3 regions of the Streptomyces sp. NPDC055189 genome follow, and region 3 is predicted to be linked to each of the others. Evidence: riboswitches for the same ligand, from Rfam matches in the RefSeq annotation. Region 3 holds a riboswitch; each other region holds the start of a gene.

Region 1 (7,482 bases), on a different contig from region 3:
AAGGCGCCCGCGAAGAAGGAGCAGTCGCGCGAGCCGCGGATCGACCATCCGCTCGCCGAGGATCCCGCCGCTCTGCGCACGGTCTTCGAGTCCCCCGACGCGACCGGCACGCTGCACCGCGAGCGGGGCGAGGTCCGCTGGGCGAAGGTGGAGATCGCGGCGAGCGCGGGCCATCCGGCGGCGGCGTTCGTCGTCGCCTTCCACCCGGAGGGCGAACAGGCCAAAGCGGGCGACGTGTTCACGATGCTGCTCGCCATCTCCGGCGTGGCGCTCCTGATGACGACCGGCATCGGCTGGGCCGTCGCCGGGCGCATCCTCAAGCCCGTACGCCTGGTGCGTACGACCGCCGCGCAGCTCACCGAACAGGACCTGACCCAGCGCATCCCGGTGCAGGGAAGGGACGACATCGCCGCGCTCGCCGAGACGTTCAACGGCATGCTCGACCGCCTGGAGCGGGCGTTCGCCGCGCAGCGCGAGTTCGTCGACGACGCGGGGCACGAGCTGCGCACCCCCATCACCATCGTCCGCGGCCATCTGGAGCTGATGGGCGACGATCCGCGCGAGCGCGAGGAGACGACCCGGATCGTGATGGAGGAGCTCGACCGGATGAGCCGCATCGTCGAGGACCTCCTCCTCCTCGCCAAGGCCGAGCGCCCCGACTTCGTCACCCCGGAGCCGGTGCAGCTCGCCGAGCTGACCGCGGACGTCTTCGTCAAGGCGCGGGCGCTCGGCGACCGCGACTGGAAGCTGGCCGAAGTGGCCGAGGGCGAGACCGCCCTGGACCCCCAGCGCATCACCCAGGCGATGGTCCAGCTCGCCCAGAACGCCGTCCAGCACACCGTCCCCGGCCGGCGCATCGGCATCGGCTCGCGCACCGCGGCGGGCCGGATCGAGTTGTACGTCGCCGACAGCGGACCCGGCGTCCAGGCGCAGGACGCCGCGGTGATCTTCGAGCGGTTCCGGCGGGGCACCGCGCGCCGCGGCTCCCGGGCCACCGGCGCCGGCCTCGGCCTCGCCATCGTGCGCGCGATCGCCGAAGGACACGGAGGGCAGGTCGAGCTGCGGCCCACGGAAGGCGGCGGCGCCACCTTCGTCCTCGTACTGCGAGAAGTACTGCGAGAACAGGAACCAGGACTGCCATGAACCGGATTCTCATCGTCGAGGACGAGGAGCGCATCGCCTCCTTCGTCGAGAAGGGCCTGCGCGCCAACGGCTTCACCACCACCGCGGTCGGCGACGGCGACGCGGCCTACGACTACGCCCTGACCGGCGGCTTCGACCTGGTCGTCCTGGACATCGGGCTGCCCGGCAAGGACGGCTTCACGGTCCTGCGGCAGCTGCGCGAGGCCCGGGTGAGCACACCGGTCATCGTGCTCACGGCGCGCGACTCGGTCCGGGACACGGTGGCGGGTCTGGAGGGCGGCGCGGACGACTGGATGACCAAGCCGTTCCGCTTCGAGGAACTGCTCGCGCGGGTGCGCCTGCGGCTGCGTACGGCGGCGGGGGCGCCGGAGGTGACGGTCCTTCGCAGCGGAGAGCTGACGCTGGACCTGCGCACGCGCAGGGCGCGTTCGGGCGAGCGGACCGTGGATCTGACCGCACGTGAGTTCGTGCTGCTCGAACTCTTCCTGCGCCATCCGGGCCAGGTGCTCTCGCGGGAGCAGATCCTGTCGCACGTGTGGGGCTACGACTTCGACCCCGGTTCGAACATCGTGGACGTGTACGTACGGGCGCTGCGCAAGAAGCTGGGCGCCGAGCGGGTGGAGACGGTGCGCGGGATGGGCTACCGGCTGCCGGGATGACGACCGGTATGCCGCGCCGTGGGTGAAATTCCTTTCATCAACGGCTCATTGAGGCCTCACGGCCGGGCCCGAGGCTCGTCGTGTGACCCTGAATCTCCGCCAAGCCGTCACCCTGTGCATCGCGCTCAGCCTGTGCGCGCTGCTCCTGGTGCCCGGCAACTTCCCCGGCCTGAGCGGCGACGCACGCCTGACCCTCGGCGTGTTCGCCCTGGCGACCTGTGCGTGGATCGGTACGCCGATCGACGACACGTACATCGCGCTCGGCGCCGGGCTCGCGCTCACCGCGACCGGGGTGATCAGCAGCGACACGCTCTTCGGGACCCTCGGTGACGAGACGGTCTGGCTGCTGATCTGCGCCTTCGTGCTCGCGGCGGCGGTGGCCCGCAGCGGTCTCGCGGGCCGGGCGGCGGCCTTTCTCGTCAGCGGAGCGCGCACCGTACGGCAGTTGACGCATCTGACCACGGCCGCCCTGGTCGTGACGGCGTTCGCGGTGCCCGCCACGTCGGGCCGCGCCGCGCTCGCCCTGCCCGTCTTCCTCGCGCTCGCCAAGGTCCTCGCCGACCGCAGGCGCCTGGTGGTGATGCTCGCACTGCTGTTCCCGACGGTGATCCTGCTCTCCGCGGTCGCGACCCTGATCGGCGCGGGCGCCCACCTGATCACGGTGTCCGTGCTGTGGGAGGCCACCGGGGACCGGATCGGCTTCACGCAGTGGATGCTGCTCGGCCTGCCGCTCGCCATCGCCTCGTCCCATCTGGCGGCGGAGGCCGTCCTGCTGACGACGACACGGCGGGCCGACCGCAAGGGCCCCGTCCACATCACCGTCGAGCAGCTCCAAGAGCACAGCGAGCAGCCGGTCACCGGAGCCTGGGAGCCCGCCGAGACCCGCTGCGCCCTGCTCCTCGCCACGGTCGTCGCGCTCTGGTGCAGCGAGCCGCTGCACCAGGTGCCGCCCGCGGTGGTCGCGTTGATCGGCGCGGTCGTCGCGTCATCCCCCGCCCTGGGCACCGTACGTCTGAAGGACGCGCTCAAGACCGTGCCGTGGGCGCTGCTGCTCTTCATGGCGGCGACGATGGCGATGGGGGTCGCGCTCGCCGATTCGGGGGCGGCGAAGTGGCTGGTGGGCGGGGTCCCCCTCGATGTGCCGCCCTGGCTCTTCCTGGCCGTCGTCGTGGCGGTCAGCACGGCCGCGCACCTGGTCCTGCAGTCCCGTTCGGCCCGCTCGTCCGTCCTGGTCCCGCTGGTCGTCGCGGCAGCCGTCGGCGCGGGCGTCAACCCGGTCGCGGCGGCCCTGGCCTCCACGGCGGCCGCCGGCTTCTGTCACACCCTGCCCGCCTCCGCGAAGCCCGTCACGCTCTTCGCCGACATCCCCGGCACCCCCACCTACACCCCGCGCGACCTGCTGCGCCTCTCCGCGGTCCTGGCACCCCTGACCGCCGCCCTCGTCCTGCTCTTCGCCGTCACGCTCTGGCCGCTGCTCGGCGTGCCCGTCCGCTAGTTCCCTCTGCCGTGGAGATCTTCATGCTGACCCGTTTCGCCATCGCCCCCAGCGGCTTCAAGGAGTCCCTGTCCGCGCAGTCCGCGGCCGAGGCCATCGCCGAAGGAGTACGCCGGGTCGTCCCGCACGCCGACACCGACCTGATCCCCCTGGTGGACGGCGGCGAGGGCACCGCCCGCGCCCTGGCCACCACCGGCGGCGGCCGCCTGGTCGCGCTGCCGGCCACCGGTCCCGTCGGCCAGCGGATCGGCACGCACTTCGCGCTGCTCCCGGACGGCACTGCGATCGTCGAGATGGCCGCGGTCGCCGGGCTCTCGCTGGTCCCGCGCGACCTTCGCGACCCCGGTGCCACCACGACGTACGGCGTCGGCGAGCTGATCGGCGCCGCACTGGACGCGGGGGCCCGCCGCATCCTGGTGGGCTGCGGCGACTCCGGCACCTCGGACGGCGGCGCGGGGGCGCTCCAGGCGCTCGGCGCCCGGCTCCTGGACGCGGACGGCTGGGAACTGCCGCGCGGCGGCCGGGAGCTGACCCGCCTGAGCCGCATCGACCCCTCGGGGCTCGACCCCCGTCTGCGAGGCGCCGAGATCCGCGTCGCCTGCAACCCCTTCAACGTCCTGACCGGCGAACGCGGCGTCGCGCGCGTCTTCGGCCCGCAGAAGGGCGCGACTCCGGCGCAGGTCGAACAGCTCGCGTCGGCCCTCGACCGCTGGGCGCACATCCTGACCCGTGACCTGCACGCCGCGACGGACCTCGCCCTCGGCCCCGGAACGGGCGCCTCCGGCGGCCTGGGAGCCGGTCTCGCGGCGCTCGGCGCCCAGCTGCTCCCCCGCTTCGACGTCCTGCTCGACCACCTGGACCTGGACGCACGCCTGGCCCGCGCGGACCTCGTGGTCACCGCGGAGGGCGCCCTCGACCACCAGACGCCGCGCGGCAAGGTCCCCGCCGAAGTGGCACGGCGCGCCAAGCGGTTCGGCCGCCCCGTCCTGGTCCTCGCGGGCACGATCGGCCAGGGCGCACATCACGTACGGGCGGTGGGCGTGGACGCCTACAGCTCGATCCTGCCCGCGCCGGTCTCGCTGACCGAGGCGCTCGGGCGTGGCGGAGAGTTCCTCACCGACGCGACCGAGCGGGCCCTGCGGATGATCGTCCTGGGATCACGCCTGAAGAGGCGGCCCGGGGCTCAGGCGGCGCTGGTGTCCGGCACGCAACGCCCGTCCTCGGTGCGGTAGTTCCAGCGGGCGCCGTCCGCCACGAGCTCCTTGACGGCGCGCACGAAGCGCTCCACGTGCTCGTCCGGGGTGCCGGCGCCGAAGCTGACGCGGATCGCGTTCAGGGACTTCTCGCCGGGCGCGGCCTCGGGGGCACCGCACTCGCCCTGGGTCTGCGGGTCGCTGCCGAGCAGGGTGCGCACCAGCGGGTGGGCGCAGAACAGGCCGTCGCGTACGCCGATGCCGTACTCGGCGGAGAGCGCGGCGGCGAAGTGCGAGCTGTTCCAGCCCTCCACGACGAAGGAGATGACGCCGACGCGCGGCGCGTCGTCGCCGAAGAGCGAGAGCACCTTCACGGCAGGCACCTCGGCGAGGCCCTCGCGGACCTTCGCGATGAGCTGGTTCTCGCGGGCGACGAGCTCGTCGAAGCCCGCCTCGGTCAGCGCCTTGCAGGCGGAGGCGATCGAGTACACGCCGATGACGTTCGGCGAACCGGCCTCGTGCCGCGCGGCGGTGTCGTGCCACTCGACGTCCACGCCGCCGTCCGTGCGCCGCGCGACCTTGCGCGACGCGCCGCCGCCCGCGAGGTACGGCTCGGCCGCCTGCAGCCAGTCGGAGCGGCCCGCGAGGACGCCGGAGCCGAAGGGCGCGTACAGCTTGTGGCCGGAGAAGGCGACCCAGTCGACGTCGAGCTCGCTGATGGAGACGGGGTGGTGGGGGGCGAGCTGCGCGGCGTCCAGGACGATGCGGGCGCCGTGGGCGTGGGCGGCGGCGGACAGCTCCTTGACCGGCCACAGCTCACCGGTGACGTTCGACGCGCCGGTCACGCAGACCAGGGCGGGCCCGTAGGGGTCGCGGTCGGCGAGGGCGCGCTCCAGGGTCTCGACGGCCTGCTCGGCGGTGCGCGGGGCGTTCAGGTACGTCACGCGGGCGTCGCGCCACGGCAGCAGCGAGGCGTGGTGCTCGGTCTCGAAGACGAAGACCTGGCAGTCGGCAGGCAGGGCGGCGGCCAGGAGGTTCAGCGAGTCCGTGGTCGAGCGGGTGAAGACGACCTGGTCGCCCTCGCGGCAGCCGAGGAACTCGGCGACGGTGACGCGGCTGTTCTCGAAGAGGTCGGTGGAGAGCTGCGAGAGGTACCCGGCACCCCGGTGCACGCTGCCGTAGTAGGGCGCGTACGCGGCCACGTCGTCCCACACCCGCTGCAGCGCGGGGGCGCTCGCCGCGTAGTCGAGCGCCGCGTAGGTCACTTCGCCGCCGGTGACGAGCGGCACGGTGACGTCACGGCCGAGGACGGGCAGCGGGGCGGCACAGACGGTCTGATCGGCGACAGCGGTGGTGGCAGACATGGCGAACTCCCGTGGGAAGGCAGGCGAGTTCACTGCAGGGACGCACAGAGGGCGCTGCAGTGACGAAGAGAAAAGGGGGTGCGGAAGAGGGGCCGGAAAGCCCTATCGCATTCGCTTGCTCACGAGACTGCTCCCTTGAGGACCAGGACCCCAGGGTGTTCGCAGGGGTCCGCGCTTGCCATACGCCTTGCTGCGTACGGCCTGGTCTTCACCCGGGGCACCCCGCCACGGACGGAGGGTTGCCGGACAGCGAGCCGGGGCTTAATCGCTGTCACTCATGACCTGTGCAGCATCTTGCCACACCATCTTCCCGGTGCACACCGCAGTCCGGCATCCGGACTGCGGTGTGCGCCACACTCACCTGTTGCTGGCCGCCACCCACCGCTCCAGGGCCTTCTTCGCGGCCCCGGAGTCGATCGACTCGGCCGCCTTCGCGATACCGGCGCCGATCTGCTCCACCAGGGTGCCGTCGCCCGGCGTACGGGCCACCAGGGCCGCCGCCGTGTTCAGGAGCACGGCGTCCCGCACGGGACCGCTCTCGCCGTCCAGGAGGCGCAGGGCCACCTCGGCGTTGTACGAGGCGTCGGCGCCCCGCAGGGCCTCCACGGGGACGAGGTCGATGCCGACGTCCCGCGGGTCGAAGGCCTCCTCGCGCACGGCGCCGTCCCGTACGACCCAGACCCGCGAGGTCGCCGTGGTCGTCAGCTCGTCGAGCCCGTCGTCGCCGCGGAAGACCAGCGAGGAGTGCCCGCGCTCGGCGAAGACCCCGGCCACGATCGGCGCCATCCGCGCGTCGGCGACCCCGACCGCCTGGGCCCGCACCTTGGCCGGGTTGGTGAGCGGGCCCAGGGCGTTGAAGACGGTCCTGATGCCCAACTGGCTGCGCGCCGCGCCGGCGTACCGCAGTGCCGGGTGGAACTTCACGGCGAAGCAGAAGGTGATCCCGGCTTCCTCGACCACCTCGACGACCCGCTTCAGCGGCAGCTCCAGGTTCACCCCGAGCTTCTCCAGGACGTCGGAGGCGCCCGAGGCACTGGAGGCGGCGCGGTTGCCGTGCTTGACGACCTTCGCGCCCGCGCCTGCGGCCACGATCGCGGACATCGTGGAGATGTTGACGGTCTTGGCGCCGTCACCGCCGGTGCCGACGATGTCGACGGTCTGCCCCGGCACCTCGATCACATTGGCGTGCTCGTACATCGTGTGCACGAGGCCGGAGATCTCCTCCACGGTCTCACCCTTGGCCCGAAGCGCGACCATGAAGCCCGCGATCTGCGCGTCGGTCGCCTCGCCCCGCATGATGCGGTCCATGGCCCAGGCGGTGTCCGCGGCGCTCTGGTCGCGGCCCTCGAGCAGACCGTTCAGTACACCGGGCCAGGAACGGGCCGCCGCGGTGTTGCCTCCTGCGGGGGTCACAGCGCTCATCTGCCGCTCCTGGGTTCGTGTCAGACGTAGGACAGGAACACCTTATCCAGCCCGCAGGACGGCAAAGAGCCCCGTCCATGCACTGGATGCATGGGACGGGGCTCTCGCCGTGGCGACTCAGTCGATCAGTGGTGGCCGTGGCCGCTGGTGATCTCCTTGTACTCCTCGGTGGTGGGCTTGGGGATCTGGTTGTCCTCCCCGTAGTA
Region 2 (7,482 bases), on a different contig from region 3:
GCCGACCAGAGCACCCGGCCCGCGAGCGAGGTGGTCACCGAGTGGCTGGCCGACAAGAAGCTGCTCCTCATCCTGGACTGCTGCGAACATCTGGCCGCCGACTGCGCCGACTTCGTACGGACACTGCTGGCCGCGGCTCCGGGCGTGCACGTCCTCGCCACCAGCCGCCGCCCCCTGGCCCTGCGGGGCGAGCGGGCGATCGTCGTGCCGCCGCTGCCGGTGGACGTCCATGGCGGACAACCGTCCGACGCCTCCCTGCTGTTCATGGAACGCGCGGGCGTCACCAAGGAGGACGGCACCGCGGTGGCGGAGATCTGCGCGCACCTGGAGGGAATCCCCCTCGCCATCGAACTGGCCGCCGCCCGCCTGTCCGAGATGGACCTGGAGGCTCTCCGACAGCGCCTGCACGACCGCTACGAAACGCTCGCCGCCCCGTCGCCCTCCCCCGGCTCCCCCGGCGCCTGGCCCGGCGACGGCGATCCCCGGCACCTGACCCTGCGCACGGCCATCGGCTGGAGCCACGAACTGTGCACCCCGCAGGAGCGCCTCGCCTGGGCCCGCCTGTCCGTGTTCGCCGACGGCTTCGAGCAGGAAGCGGCCGAACTGGTCTGCTCCGGCGGCCCGCTCGGCAGCGGGCAGATCGGGGGGCTGCTGTCCGCGCTGGTGGACAAGTCGCTGCTCCGGTCGGTGCAGACCCAGCGCGGCCTGCGCTACTCGATGCTGGACACCGTCCGGGAGTACGGCGAGGAGTGGCTGCGAAGCCTCGGTGAGGAACAGCGCTTCTCGGAGCGGCACCGGGACTACTACCGCTGGCTGGCCCGCACCGGCGGCCGGAAGTGGGCGGGCCCCGACCAGGTGGCCTGGTACGAGCGCTGCACGGCGGAGCACGCCAACCTGCGCGCGGCGCTTGAGTGCTGCCTGGCCGACGAGGACCCGCGCGACAGCCTTGAGATGGTCGGCAGCCTGTGGTTCTTCTGGTTCTGCTGCGGCTTCCAGCGCGAGGGCCGCCACTACGGGGACCGTGCCCTGGCCAAGTCACCCGGCCCCGGCCCCGAGCAGGGACGCTTCTGGGCCCTGTGGACCCTGGGAATGGTGGCCTTCGCGCAGGGCGACCTCGAAGCCTCCGGCCGGCAGGTGGACCTCTGCAATCCGCTGGCGGACCGGCTCGGCGATCCGGCGGCGGTCGACGCCGCCCGCTACCTCGAAGGGTCCTGGCTGGCGCTGAGCGGCCAGTCGGCGCGGACGCTCGGCCTTGTCGCAGGAGCGGCCGGTTCCTCGGACTGCGGCGGCGGTTCCCCCGCCGTCAAACTCCTTTTGCTTGCCACCGTTCCGTTCGCCCATCTCCGTCTGGGCGAGTTCGACCAAGTCGCCGTGACCGCCGACACCCTGCGCGTGGAGTGCGAGCGGCACGGCGAGCAGTGGATGCGCAGTTTCGCCTTCTACCTGCTCGCCGGAGCCGCCCTCGGCAACGGCGACGCGGCCTCGGCGGTGCGGCACGCCCGCGACGGCCTGGCGATCAAATGGCGGCTCCACGACCTCCTCGGTGCCGCCCTGAGCGTCGACACGCTGACCTCGGCCATGGACGATCCCGAGCAGGCCGCGCGGCTACTCGGTATTTCCGATGTCCTGTGGCGCTCCGTCGGTGGCGCGCGGATGGGAAATGTGGACCTCGTGGCCGCCCGCCGGGCCAGCGAGCACCGGAGCCGCGAGGCCATCGGCGACCCGGCGTACGAAGCCGCGTTCCGCATGGGCCTGGAGGCCGACCTCGACGACGGCATCGCCTACGCCCTGGCAACGCCCGAGGGCGGCACCCCTTCGTGAGAAGGAGTGCCGCCCTCGGTACGTACGGGACGTCGATCGACCAGAGGTCGATCAGAAGTCCATGTCACCGCCCGGCATGCCGCCGCCGGCCGGGGCAGCGCCCGCCTTCTCCGGCTTGTCGGCGATGACGGCCTCGGTGGTGAGGAACAGCGCGGCGATGGACGCGGCGTTCTGCAGGGCAGAGCGCGTGACCTTCGCCGGGTCGAGGATGCCCTCGGCGATCATGTCGACGTACTCACCGGTCGCGGCGTTGAGGCCGTGGCCGACGGTGAGGTTGCGGACCTTCTCGACGACGACGCCGCCCTCAAGGCCGCCGTTGACGGCGATCTGCTTGAGCGGGGCCTCCAGGGCGAGCTTCACGGCGTTGGCGCCGGTCGCCTCGTCACCCTCGAGCTCCAGCTTCTCGAAGACGGCGGCGGCCTGCAGCAGCGCCACGCCACCACCGGCGACGATGCCCTCTTCGACGGCCGCCTTCGCGTTGCGAACGGCGTCCTCGATGCGGTGCTTGCGCTCCTTGAGCTCGACCTCGGTCGCGGCACCGGCCTTGATGACCGCAACACCGCCGGCGAGCTTCGCCAGGCGCTCCTGCAGCTTCTCGCGGTCGTAGTCGCTGTCCGAGTTCTCGATCTCGGCGCGGATCTGGTTGACGCGACCCTGGACCTGGTCGCTCTCACCGGAGCCGTCGACGATCGTGGTCTCGTCCTTGGTGATGACGACCTTGCGGGCACGGCCGAGCAGGTCGAGACCGGCGTTCTCCAGCTTGAGGCCGACCTCCTCGGAGATGACGGTGCCACCGGTGAGGATGGCGATGTCGCCGAGCATGGCCTTGCGGCGGTCACCGAAGCCGGGCGCCTTGACGGCGACGGACTTGAAGGTGCCACGGATCTTGTTGACGACCAGGGTCGACAGGGCCTCGCCCTCGACGTCCTCGGCGATGATCAGCAGCGGCTTGCCGGACTGCATGACCTTCTCGAGGAGCGGAAGGAGGTCCTTCACGTTCGCGATCTTCGAGTTCACGATCAGGATGTACGGGTCGTCGAGCGACGCCTCCATACGCTCCATGTCCGTGGCGAAGTACGCCGAGATGTAGCCCTTGTCGAAGCGCATGCCCTCGGTGAGCTCAAGCTCGAGCCCGAAGGTCTGCGACTCCTCGACGGTGATGACGCCTTCCTTGCCGACCTTGTCCATCGCCTCGGCGATGAGCTCGCCGATCTGGGTGTCGGCGGCGGAGATGGAGGCGGTCGAAGCGATCTGCTCCTTGGTCTCCACGTCCTTGGCCTGCTCGAGCAGGGCGCCCGAGACGGCCTCGACGGCCTTCTCGATGCCGCGCTTGAGGGCCATCGGGTTGGCACCGGCGGCTACGTTGCGCAGGCCCTCGCGGACCAGCGCCTGCGCCAGGACGGTCGCGGTCGTCGTGCCGTCACCGGCGACGTCGTCCGTCTTCTTCGCGACCTCCTTGACCAGCTCGGCGCCGATCTTCTCGTACGGGTCCTCGAGCTCGATCTCCTTGGCGATGGAAACACCATCGTTGGTGATCGTGGGGGCACCCCACTTCTTCTCGAGGACGACGTTGCGACCCTTGGGGCCCAGGGTCACCTTGACGGCGTCGGCGAGCTGGTTCATGCCGCGCTCGAGGCCGCGCCGTGCCTCCTCGTCGAACGCGATGATCTTGGCCATGTGAAGTGGTCCTCCCGGACAGGGGTGGCATGCTCCGGATCGCATCGGTGCCCGCGACGGACGGCCTGCAAGCCTTGTGGTTCCTTGCCCCACCCGGCCTGCGGGCCTCACCGACCCGATCCAAGTTCTGTCACTCTCACTCGGAGAGTGCTAAGCCCAATGATTAGCACTCGACCCCTACGAGTGCAAGCGCCTCTCATGGATCCCGGACGCACGAGGGGGCGCGCGTCCAGGGGCGCGGGGCGCGGCGAACACAGGACGCACGAGGGGCCCGTACCCCTGTCGGGATACGGGCCCTTCGTCACTCGCTAAGTCGCTGGCCGATCGCGCCGAGATCAGACGGCGAGCTTGACCATGTCCGCCTGCGGACCCTTCTGGCCCTGCGAGATCTCGAACTCAACTCGCTGACCTTCTTCAAGGGTGCGGTAGCCGTCCATCTGAATCGCGCTGTAGTGGACGAAAACATCCGCACCACCGTCGACCGCGATGAAGCCGTACCCCTTCTCCGCGTTGAACCACTTGACGGTGCCCTGAGCCATGCCTAACTCCCCTATTACTGGCCCTTGCACGGACCCGCACTTCGCGGACCCGGGTCAGACCTCACCCCCCCAATGGGTTGTGGAGGCGTGCGCCGGAACGCGTCGACCGCGGCTGAATGTATCTGTCCAACTGCCCTCTGCAACAGGTCAATCAGACGAGAATTCTGGGCACGCGTGATCGGAAATATGCGGAGGATTTACCGGAGTTCAGGGCAAGTCGGGCCAGACAAATGCCACGAGAGGGGCAAATGGGCAGTGCACTTTGGCTACTTCTTGTCGCCCTCAGGGCGACTTCGTATATGCGCTCGGCACAAACGGGGAAGCTCGCTTCCCAACTGTACCGCGCTCAACCACATAGAATTGCCCCCTCCGCTTCTCTCGCAGAGGGGGCATTTCCGATTACGCAGGGTATTTCCTTAAAGGATCAACCACCGGCGACGGCAGGAATGATCGAGATGCCCGCGCCGTCCGGCGTAGCGGTCTCCAGACCCTGCTCGAAGCGGACGTCGTCGTCGTTCACGTAGACGTTCACGAAGCGCCGCAGCTTGCCCTGGTCGTCCAGGACGCGCGCCGCGATGCCGGCGTGGTTCTTCTCCAGGTCGGCGATGACCTCGGAGAGGTTCGCCCCCTCGGCGGCGACCTCGGACTGACCGCCGGTGTAGGTGCGAAGAATGGTGGGGATACGAACGTTCACGCTCATGGATTCACCTCGGGGTGCGTGGGGCCCCTTCAGGGGCGCGGGGAACTGCGCGACCAGCCACGACGGTCCGCAGACGGAAAGAAGGCTCAGGCCCTGCGGCGATTAACCGGCAAGACCCGCGGCGCGAAACGCGTCAAGGCTGGGCTTGATCGTGGCGGTCGCCTGAGACGTCTCGGCAACAGCGTCAAGAGTCTTGAGCCCGTCACCCGTGTTCAGCACCACCGTGGTCAGGGTGGGATCGATGAGCCCCGCGTCGATCAGCTTCTTGGTGACGCCCACGGTCACCCCGCCCGCGGTCTCCGCGAAGATCCCCTCGGTCCGGGCAAGCAGCTTGATCGCGTCGACGACCTGCTCGTCGTTCACGTCCTCGACGGCCCCACCGGTACGACGCGCGATGTCGAGCACGTACGGCCCGTCGGCGGGGTTGCCGATGGCAAGCGACTTGGCGATGGTGTTCGGCTTCTGCGGGCGGACGACGTCGTGCCCGGCCTTGAAGGCGGTGGACACCGGCGAACAGCCCTCGGCCTGCGCACCGAAGATCTTGTACGGCTTGTCCTCCACGAGCCCCAGCTTGATGAGCTCCTTGAGACCCTTGTCGATCTTCGTGAGCTGCGAGCCCGAGGCGATCGGGATGACCAGCTGGTCCGGCAGCTGCCAGCCGAGCTGCTCGCAGATCTCGTACGCCAGGGTCTTGGAACCCTCTCCGTAGTACGGCCGCAGGTTCACGTTCACGAAGCCCCAGCCCTCGCCCAGCGGGTCGCCGATGAGCTCGGAGCAGAAGCGGTTCACGTCGTCGTAGTTGCCCTCGATGCCGACGAGCTCGCCGCCGTACACCGCAGCCATGACGACCTTGCCCTGCTCCAGGTCGTGCGGGATGAACACGCAGGAGCGGAAGCCGGCGCGGGCCGCGGCGGCACCGACGGCGCCCGCGAGGTTGCCGGTGGAGGAGCAGGAGAGCGTGGTGAAGCCAAAGGCGCGGGCGGCCTCGATGGCCTGCGCCACGACGCGGTCCTTGAAGGAGTGCGTCGGGTTGCCCGAGTCGTCCTTGACGAACAGCTTGCCCTGCTCGACGCCGAGCTCGCGGGCGAGGTTGTCGGCCTTGACGAGCTTGGTCCAACCAGGGTTGATGTTGGGCTTCTCGGCGACGTCCGCCGGGACGGGCAGGAGAGGGGCGTAGCGCCAGATGTTGTCCGGGCCGGACTCGATCTGCTTGCGGAGTGCCTCGGGGTCACCCGTCGGCAGGTCGTACGCGACTTCGAGCGGGCCGAAACAGGCCTGGCAGGCGAAGATCGGGCCGAGGGCGTAGAGCTCACCGCACTCGCGGCAGGAAAGGCCCGAAGCGGGACCGAGATCCACGGAACCCGTGGTCGAAGGGGTGGTGTCGTTCGTTGCGACAGTCTGCGCAGCCATGGAGGCGAGGCCCTTTCTCCTCATCTTCCCCGCGGCGAATCTCACCGCGAGACGGAATTGGCACCTTCCCCACCGAGACCTCGCGTGCGCGGTCGGCGGGATGGTTGCCGGGGCTTCAACGGGCCGTATCCCTCTGCCCCTCTGGATGAGCGGTATGGCGCCGGGCTTCAGGGGCCCGGGGCGTTTATTGCGCGATGACCCCGGCATGCGATGGTCATCGGCGTTGTTCAAGACTGTAACCGACGGCCTGGACCCTTGAGATAGTCGTCCGCACCGCGAGATGGATCACATGTAGGCCACACACAGGAGGAGCCCCCCGTGCTGGAAGAGGCCGAGCGCTGGCTGACCAGGCGTTCCTGGTCGGTTGCCGACCGTCCGCTCAGCGCGCTCGTCGCCGCCAAACGGGCGTCGGGAGCCTCGGTGAGTGTCGTCCTGCCCGCGCTCGACGAGGAGGAGACGGTCGGCGAGATCGTCGCCGAGATCCGCCGCGAGCTGGTCGAGGAGACCGCTCTCGTCGACGAGCTCGTGGTGATCGACTCCGGCTCCGCGGACCGCACGGCGGAGGTCGCCCGGGCGGCGGGCGCGCGGGTCGTGCACCGGGACGAGATCCTGCCGCGCATCCCGGCCGTGCCCGGCAAGGGCGAGGTCCTGTGGCGCTCGCTCCTGGTGACCGGCGGCGACATCGTCGCGTTCGTCGACGCGGACCTGAGGGAGTTCTCGGCGGACTTCGTGACGGGGATCGTCGGCCCGCTCCTGACGGAGCCCGACGTGGACTTCGTGAAGGCGATGTACGACCGTCCGCTGGCCGGAACCGACGATCAGGGCGGCCGGGTCACCGAGCTGATGGCGCGCCCGCTGCTCAACATGCACTGGCCCCAACTCGCGGGGTTCGTACAGCCGTTGGGCGGCGAGTACGCGGCGCGCAGATCACTCCTGGAGCGCCTCCCGTTCCCCGTCGGCTACGGGGTGGAGCTGGGTCTGCTGGTGGACGCGCTGCACACCGTGGGCCTGGACGCGCTCGCGCAGGTCGACGTCGGGGTGCGCAAGCACCGGCACCAGGACGGGCAGGCGCTCGGCAGGATGGCCGCGGCGATCTACCGGACGGCACAGCTGCGCCTCGCGCGCGGCCACCTCGTACGCCCCGAGCTCATACAGTTCGAACGGGGCGAGCAGGGGTTCGAGCCGCGGACCCATCCGGTCGACACGGAGGAGCGTCCGCCGATGTCCGGCATCGCGGAGTACACGGCCCGCCGCGTGGCGTAACCACTCAAGGCCGGGCATTTTGTCTACATTCCCCACTTATGTGGCAAATGTGGCAGAGACATGCAGTGGGAA
Region 3 (7,482 bases):
TGAGCAGGCCCAGCGGGATCCCGGCGAGGGCCGCGTACGCGGTGCCGATGCCGATGCGGCGCAGGGAGACGCCCAGGTGCTCCAGGAGGAGGTGGCCGCTGTAGCCGCGCACTCCGTCGTGGACGGTCGACGCCTGGACGAACGCGTGCCACACGTCGCCCGGCGACGGGACAAGGACGCGCGGCCAGACCCCTGCCGCGACCACCGCCTGCCAGGCCGCGACGAGCACGGCGAGGGCCACCAGACGCAGCGCCGTCCAGCGCAGGGCGGCGGCGGTGACCCACGTACGCCGTGCGCGACCCGGTTCCGCCACCGGCAGGGGCGCGCCGGGTATCCCGGTGCTCTTCGTTGTCCCGGTGTTCTTCGAAGTCCCGGTGTTCTTCAGCAGAGTCACGCCGCCGCCTCCGCGAGTGCCTTCAGCCGGGGGGCGACTTCTTCGCCGACCCGGTAGGCCTCTTCCAGGTGCGGATAGCCGGACAACACGAACTCGTCGATGCCCAGGCCCCGGTATTCGTTCAGCCGCCGGGCGACCTCGTCGTGCGAGCCGACCAGGGCGGTGCCCGCGCCTTCGCGTACGAGGCCGATGCCTGCCCACAGATTGGGGGCGACGGTCAGGTTCTCCGCCGAGCCGCCGTGCAGGGCGGTCATCCGGGCCTGGCCGGTGGAGTCCATGCGGGCGAAGCGCTCCTGCGATGCGCGGACCGCCTCGGGGTCGAGCCCGGCGAGGATGCGGTCGGCTTCCGCCCATGCCTCGGCGGCGGTGTCGCGGGTGATGACGTGCAACCGCAGACCGAAGCGCGGGGTGCGGCCGAGCCGTGCGGCCTTCTCCCGCACCCTGATGATGCGCTCGGCGAGCGCGGCCGGGGGCTCGCCCCACAGGAGCTGCACCTCGGCGTGGCGTGCCGCGACGTCCTCGGCCTCCGGTGACGCGCCGCCGAAGTAGAGGGGGACGGGCGAATCCGTGGCGGGCGTGTCGAGGCGGGCGCCCTCCACCCGCACGTGCCGGCCGTCCAGGTCAACGGGCTTGCCGTCTAGCAACTCCCTTACGACCTGCATGAGTTCAGCGGTTCTGACGTAGCGCTCGTTCTTGGGCAGATGGTCGCCGTACGCCCGCTGCTCGGCCGGGTCTCCGCCGGTGACCACGTTCAGGGCGATGCGGTCGCCGAACAGGCGGCGGAAGGTGTCGGCCTGCTGGGCGATGAGCGTGGGCCGGGCCAGGCCCGCGCGGAAGGCCACGAGGAACCCGATCCGCTCGGTGACCGCGGCGAGCGCCGGGGTCAGCACCCAGGGATCCACGCAGCCGAGCCCCACGGGGGTCAGCAGCTTGGCGAATCCCGACTGCTCGGCGGCGCGGGCGACTTGGGCGAGATAGCCGAGGTCGGCGTCGCGTCGGGTGGCGGTGGCGGTACGGCCCTGGACGGCGGTGACTCCGCCGGGGTCGCGGCCGTCGCCGCCGGTGGGCAGGAACCAGTGCAGCACGGGGGCGGCAGGGGAGGACATGCTGGGGCACCTCGGAGGGGAGCGGACACGGGCGGCCCCGCCCCTCGCGCCGGGCGCGGGGGTGTGGCCGGCTGCCCTGGAGGCCAGGGATGTGTCCGGGAGGGAGAATTCAGGAGCGGCGACGGCCGCCGGTCGCCGCGAGGGCGCCGTCAGCGGCGTGTGATGTCGTCAGCGGCGTAGCGTTGCCGTCAGCGGGGCGAAGGGGTGCTCAGGCTCGGTGGAGCGCTCAGCAACAGGCCGCGCGACAACAGGAGGTGACCCGACACAGCATCCCCGAGACACGCAGAAGGTCCACGTGGCGGCGGGATACGAGGGCGGGGTTCATGCGTGCATCCTGACCGGGGCGCCGTGTCACCGACAAGCGGGTTCCGCCATGTGGACAGCATCGTCTCGTATCCCGGCAGTCGTCTCCCGTGCGACTCCCGTGTGACTCCCGCGTGACGCCTGGTGTCCGCCGGGCGTGGGGGCGCCCGGCGGACGGTCCTGTCACCTGCGCCGCCACTCCTCGGCCAGCAGCTCGTAGGAGCGCACCCGGTCGGCGTGGCCGTGGGTGATGGTGGTGATGAGCAACTCGTCGGCGCCGGTGGCTTCCTGGAGCTGTTCCAGGAGGTCCGCGACGCGCCCCGGGGAGCCGGTGAACTGGGTCTCGGTGCGGTCTTGGACCAGGGCGCGGTCCGCGTCGGTCCAGTGGTGCGCGCGTGCCTCTTCCGGCGTGGGGAACTGGATGGCGCCCTCGGCCGTGCGGATGCTGCGGACCCAGGGGCCGTAGCCCGCGGCGAGTTCGCGGGCGGTCTCGTCGTCCTCGGCGACGACGACGTCCGCCGAGACACTGACGTAGGGCTTGTCGAGTACGTCGGAGGGCTTGAACGCGGCGCGGTACCCCTCCGCGGCTTCGAGCACCGTGCCCGGACTGACGTGGTAATTCGCGGCGAAGGGCAGGCCGTTGCGCCCCGCCACGTCCGCGCTCTGCCCGCCGCTGCTGCCCAGGATCCACACCTGGATGTCGGCGCCCTCACCGGGGACGACATGCGCTTCGATGCCGTCCTCGGACCGGTAGGTACCCGCGAGGAGCGCCAGGATGTCGTCGATCTGCTCCCCGTAGTCCTGGGATGTGGCATTGGGCTGCTGGAGCAGTTTGCGCTGGAGGGCGACGCGGGGTGAGCCGAGCAGGTGCTCGTAGGAGAACCGGGGCGGGATCCGCAGCCCGTTGGGGGCGCGGCCGTCGACGACCGGCGTCGCGGAGGGCGGCGCGGCGGCCGGCGCGGCGGGCGGCTTGCCGCCGGAGCGGCCGAGCCCCAGGTCCAGGCGTCCGGGATGCAGCGCGTCGATCAGGCCGAACTCCTCGACCGTGGCGAGGGCGGTGCGGTGACCGAGCTGTACGGCACCTGCGCCGAGCCGGATCGTCGAGGTGGCGGCGGCGGTCAGGGCGAGGACGACAGCGGGCGAGGTGCCGGCCACGCCCGGATTGAGATGGTGCTCGGCGAACCAATAGCGGGAGTAACCGAATTGCTCGGTCCGCCGGGCCAGGTCGATGGAGTTGTGCAGCGCCGCACTCGCGGTGGAGCCGGAAGAGACCGGAACCAGATCGAGGACGCCGAGAGGGATGGCAGGCATGTGGGTGGTCCTCCTCAGTGGTCGGCCGACGCGGGCACGGGCGTGGGTACGAACGCGGGCTCGGGGTCACTCGCCCCGGCGTCAGGGTGAGCGAGCCCGAGGTGGTCGCGCAGGGTGGTGCCCTCGTACTCGGTGCGGAACACGCCGCGCTCCTGGAGCAGCGGGACCACGGTGTCGGCGAAGGCGTCGAGGCCGCCCGGGGTGATGTGCGGGACGAGGATGAAGCCGTCGGACGCGTCGGCCTGGACGAAGGAGTTGATCGTCTCGGCGACGGTGGCCGGGGAGCCGACGAAGGACTGGCGGTTGCCGGTCTCGATGACGAGGTCGCGGATGGACCACTTGTTCGCGGCGGCGAGCTCACGCCACTCGCGCGCGGTGGCCAGCGGGTCGCGGTACATCCGCACCTGGGCGCGCCCGCGGGCGATGGTGTGCTCGCCGACGTCCGGATCGATGTCGGGCAGCGGGCCGTCCGGGTCGTACGCGGAGAGGTCGCGGTTCCAGACGAACTCCAGGTGCTTGATCGCGGTTGCGCCGCTGACCTGCTTGCGCCGCACCTCCCGGGAGAGTTCCTCCGCCTCGGCGTCGGTGTCCCCGAGGACGAACGTCGCCGCGGGCAGGATGAGCAGCTGGTCGTGCGTGCGCCCGTGGCGGGCGAGGCGCCCCTTGACGTCCGTGTAGAACGCCTGGCCTTCCTTGAGCGTGCTGTACCTGCTGAAGATCGCGTCCGCGCCTTCGGCGGCGAACTCGCGCCCCTCCTCGGAGTCGCCGGCCTGGAAGATCACCGGTCGCCCCTGGGGGCTGCGCGGGACGTTGAACTGCCCCTGGATGTCGAAGTGCTGCCCCTGGTGGACGAAGGCTCCCGCCTTGGCGTCGTGCAGGAAGGTGCCGCTCTCCCGGTCGGCGGCGATCTCGTCGCCGCGCCAGGAGTCGAAGAGTTCGCCCGCCGTGCTGAGGAATTCCTTCGCCCTGGAGTACCGCTCCTCCTGCGGGAGGAATCCGCCGCGGCGGAAGTTCTCGCCGGTGAAGGCGTCCCAGGAGGTCACTACGTTCCAGGCGGCGCGCCCGCCGGAGAGGTGGTCGAGGCTGGCGAACTGGCGGGCCACTTCATAGGGCTCGTTGAAGGTGGAGTTGATGGTGCCCGTCAGGCCGAGGCGCTCGGTGACGGCGGCGAGCGCAGTGAGTACGGCGAAGGTGTCGGGCCGGCCGACGACGTCCAAGTCGTAGATCTGTCCGCCCTGTTCGCGCAGCCGCAGGCCCTCGGCGAGGAACAGGAAGTCGAATTTGGCGCGCTCGGCGGTGCGTGCGAAGTGCGCGAAGGAGCTGAACTCGATGTGGCTTCCGGCTTCGGGGTCGCTCCATACGGTGGTGTTGTTGACGCCGGGGAAGTGCGCCGCGAGGTGGATCTGCTTGAGCGGCTTGTCCGGTGACTTGCTCATGTCGGGATTCCTTCCGGCTCAGGCGGTGGCGGCGTAGCGGTTCGCGGGGCGAGCGAGGCCGAGGAGGCCGCGCAGGGTGTCGGCCTCGTACGCGTGCCGGAAGGCGCCGCGGCGCTGGAGTTCGGGCACCAGACCCCGGGTGATCGCCGGGAGGTCGTGCCCGACGACGGCGGGGCGCAGCCGGAATCCGGTGAGCCCCGACTCGCCCAACTCCTGCAACAGATCTGCCAGTTGCACGGGCGTGCCGGTGAAGACGCGCGCGTCGCTGGTGTACGGGTGACCGGCGAGGGCGTCCAGCCGCTCCCGGCGTGCCGCGGCGGCGGCCGGGTCGTCGTCGAGGAACACCACCAGGTCGCCGAAGAGGTGCAGGCGCTCGCCGGTGCGCCCGGCCGCGTCCTGCTCGGCGCGGACCGCGGCAACGATGGCGCGGGCGTGCCCGGCGTCGCGCGGGGTGACGTATCCGATGTCGGCGGAGCGGCCCAGGAGCCGGAACGGGGCCTCGGTCGGGGTCTCGTGGGCGAGCGCGCTGACCACGGGCAGCCCCTGCGGTGGCCGGGGCGTGATCGAGGGGCCCTTGACGCTGAAGTGCTTGGACTCGAAGTCGATGTAGTGCAGCTTGTCGCGGTCGATGAAGCGGCCGGTGGCGACGTCCCGGATCTCCGCGTCGTCCTCCCAGCTGTCCCAGAGCCGGCGCACGGCTTCCACGTAGTCGGCCGCCTCGTCGAAGAGGTCGAGGGTCAACTCCCGTACGTCCGGCCTGCCGAGGTCCTCGACGGCGTCGAGGGCGGGAAGCGTGCGGCGTCCGAAGTGCGCGGCCTCGTTGCGGCGCGCGGACACCTGGACCCGTACACCCGCGCGGCCCGTGCTCACGTAGTCCAGCGTGGCGATCGCCTTGGATATGTGGAAGGGCTCCGTGTGGGTGGTCACCACGGTCGGCACGAGGCCGATGTGGCGGGTCAGGGGGGCGACACGGGCGGCGATGAGGACGGCGTCGAGCCGTCCGCGCACCTGGTCGGTGCGTCCGTCGGGTTCGGTGAAGTGCGAGGACTGGAGCCCGAGCCCGTCCTCGATCGTCACGAAGTCAAGCAGTCCGTGTTCGGCCTCGGTGACCAGGTCGGTCCAGTATCCGGCGGTCAGCAACTCCGCGGGCCGGGCCACCGGTTCACGCCAGGCGGCCGGGTGCCAGCCCGCGCCGTCCAGCGCGACGGCGAGGTGGAGCGGGGCAGAGGGAGTAGACGAAGGTGACGAATGGGGCAAAGAAGGTGATGACGACACGAAAGGTGTGCCTTCCTGATCGACCGTACGAGATCACCGGCCCCTCGGCTCCGAGGGTGCGGCGGCGGGGTGACGGGTCAGGAACAACAGAGCGCGCCGGCGACGCGCTGCAGATCGATGTGCGGCCGGGAGTACAGATGCACCCGCGGGCTCGGCGCGATCACCTTGACACGGGGTGCGGACGACGCGGACAACATGGGCGGTGCCACTGGCACGTCCCCCACCTCCGCCCTTCCGGCCCGGCGGGCCGGGGGCCTCGCCGGTCTCGCGCTTGCGGAGCCCTGATCGGGCCCGCCTGGTCCTCACCTGGAGCACCCCGCCGCGTGGGAGGGTTGCCGGTCAGCAAGCCAGGGCTTGACGCTGACACTCGTAACCTGCTCGGGACGTTACGTGAGGCCGGAGCGGTGCGCAACGCCCGTGGATCATGGGCGTGCTCACATCTCCGTACGTGCCTCGCCGTCCGTCTCTCCCAGGCACAACCGCCGGGCCCCGCCTTCTGTTCCGCTTCCCGGCCACGAGTTCTCCCGCCTTCTTGACGGCGCCGGGCACCCGGACCCAGACTTCCCGAGACGGTCACGATTGTCAGCGCCCGCCCGGCAGGGTTCCTGCCCGAGCAGGTCATCGGCCCCGGCCCGCTGGCAGGCAACCCTTCCTCCGCGACGGGGTGCCCCGGGTGACGACCGGGTCCCGCCGCGGCGGCGGGGCAAGCGCGGCCCCGGATGCAACGGGCCTCGACGGCAGGGCTGGTGGACATGTCCAGGGCGGTCGGTGAGAGGAACAGCAGTCGGCGCCCTCTCCTGTCCACGCCCCGGCCCCGGCCCCGCGTCCTGACCAGACGTCTGCACATCGACCTGCTGCGCGTGTGCAGCGCATCGGTTCCAGCCGTCTGACGTCCACGCGGAAGACCTGACGTCCGCGTGGACGGGACGTACCACGAGACGCACACGGAGACGAAGCGTCATCGCTGCTGCCCTCTGAGGGCCTCCGAGGCCCTCTGAGGGCACGAAACACCCTCTCCCCCGCTGTGCCACCGTCGCCGAGCGCGCGGTCGGCGCCCCTTCACCTGTCTGGAGAGCCATGCCCGAGATCACGTCGCACCGTTCCCGCCGCCCGGTCCTGGAGGCTTCGCGCTCCCCGCACGGCACGTGCCCCGCCCCGATCCGCAGCCGTATCGGCGCCGACCTCGCCGGCGGCTTCTATCCGGCACCCCACCGCTATCACCTGTATCTCTCGGCCGGATGTCCCCGCTCCCTGTGCGTCTCGATCACCCTCGACCTGCTAGGACTCAGGGACTCGCTCACCACGACGCTCCTGGCACCGGACACCACGGACACCACCGCCGCGCTCGACTCCCTGCGCCGCTTCTACGAGGCCACCGAGTACCACTTCGACGGCCCGCTGACCGTTCCCGCCCTGTGCGACCGGTGGAGCGGGCACGTCGTCAGCAACCACACGCCCGACATTTTGCGCGACCTCGCCTGCCGCCTCGCCGCGCACGGCAACGGCCCGCGCCGCCTCCTGCGCCCGCCGGCCCTCGCGGCACAGATCGACACCTGGCACGATCTCGTCGCCGGCTCCCTGACCCCCGCGGCACTGGACCACCTCAACCGCCGGCTGGCCTTTGGCTCCTGCCTCGTCGGCGATGAACTCACCGCGG

Evidence for each region. Region 3 has a riboswitch for S-adenosylmethionine ahead of ACWFR3_RS21410 (putative leader peptide). Riboswitches for the same ligand answer to the same signal wherever they lie in the genome.
Region 1: another riboswitch for S-adenosylmethionine. It lies ahead of ACWFR3_RS27000 (aminotransferase class V-fold PLP-dependent enzyme); the one in region 3 lies ahead of ACWFR3_RS21410 (putative leader peptide).
Region 2: another riboswitch for S-adenosylmethionine. It lies ahead of thrC (threonine synthase); the one in region 3 lies ahead of ACWFR3_RS21410 (putative leader peptide).

Annotation. Positions count from the first base shown of each region.
Region 1 covers NZ_JBSGSG010000043.1:27,095-34,576, reverse strand. Annotated here, with positions in the region: gene ACWFR3_RS27020 (ATP-binding protein) at 1-1,143, shown strand, start outside; gene ACWFR3_RS27015 (response regulator transcription factor) at 1,140-1,802, shown strand; gene ACWFR3_RS27010 (SLC13 family permease) at 1,885-3,297, shown strand; gene ACWFR3_RS27005 (glycerate kinase family protein) at 3,321-4,529, shown strand; gene ACWFR3_RS27000 (aminotransferase class V-fold PLP-dependent enzyme) at 4,481-5,854, opposite strand; SAM riboswitch class IV at 6,021-6,137, opposite strand; gene trpD (anthranilate phosphoribosyltransferase) at 6,212-7,276, opposite strand; gene qcrB (cytochrome bc1 complex cytochrome b subunit) at 7,402-7,482, opposite strand, start outside.
Region 2 covers NZ_JBSGSG010000029.1:1,931-9,412, reverse strand. Annotated here, with positions in the region: gene ACWFR3_RS21550 (ATP-binding protein) at 1-1,821, shown strand, start outside; gene groL (chaperonin GroEL) at 1,873-3,498, opposite strand; gene ACWFR3_RS21540 (cold-shock protein) at 3,834-4,037, opposite strand; gene ACWFR3_RS21535 (MoaD/ThiS family protein) at 4,462-4,737, opposite strand; gene thrC (threonine synthase) at 4,840-6,147, opposite strand; SAM riboswitch class I at 6,165-6,299, opposite strand; gene ACWFR3_RS21525 (glucosyl-3-phosphoglycerate synthase) at 6,466-7,410, shown strand.
Region 3 covers NZ_JBSGSG010000028.1:74,339-81,820, reverse strand. Annotated here, with positions in the region: gene ACWFR3_RS21435 (ABC transporter permease) at 1-334, opposite strand, end outside; gene ACWFR3_RS21430 (LLM class flavin-dependent oxidoreductase) at 391-1,500, opposite strand; gene ACWFR3_RS21425 (LLM class flavin-dependent oxidoreductase) at 1,987-3,114, opposite strand; gene ACWFR3_RS21420 (NtaA/DmoA family FMN-dependent monooxygenase) at 3,129-4,550, opposite strand; gene ACWFR3_RS21415 (LLM class flavin-dependent oxidoreductase) at 4,569-5,807, opposite strand; gene ACWFR3_RS21410 (putative leader peptide) at 5,903-6,022, opposite strand; SAM riboswitch class IV at 6,088-6,200, opposite strand; SAM riboswitch class IV at 6,397-6,541, shown strand; gene ACWFR3_RS21405 (glutathione S-transferase C-terminal domain-containing protein) at 6,903-7,482, shown strand, end outside.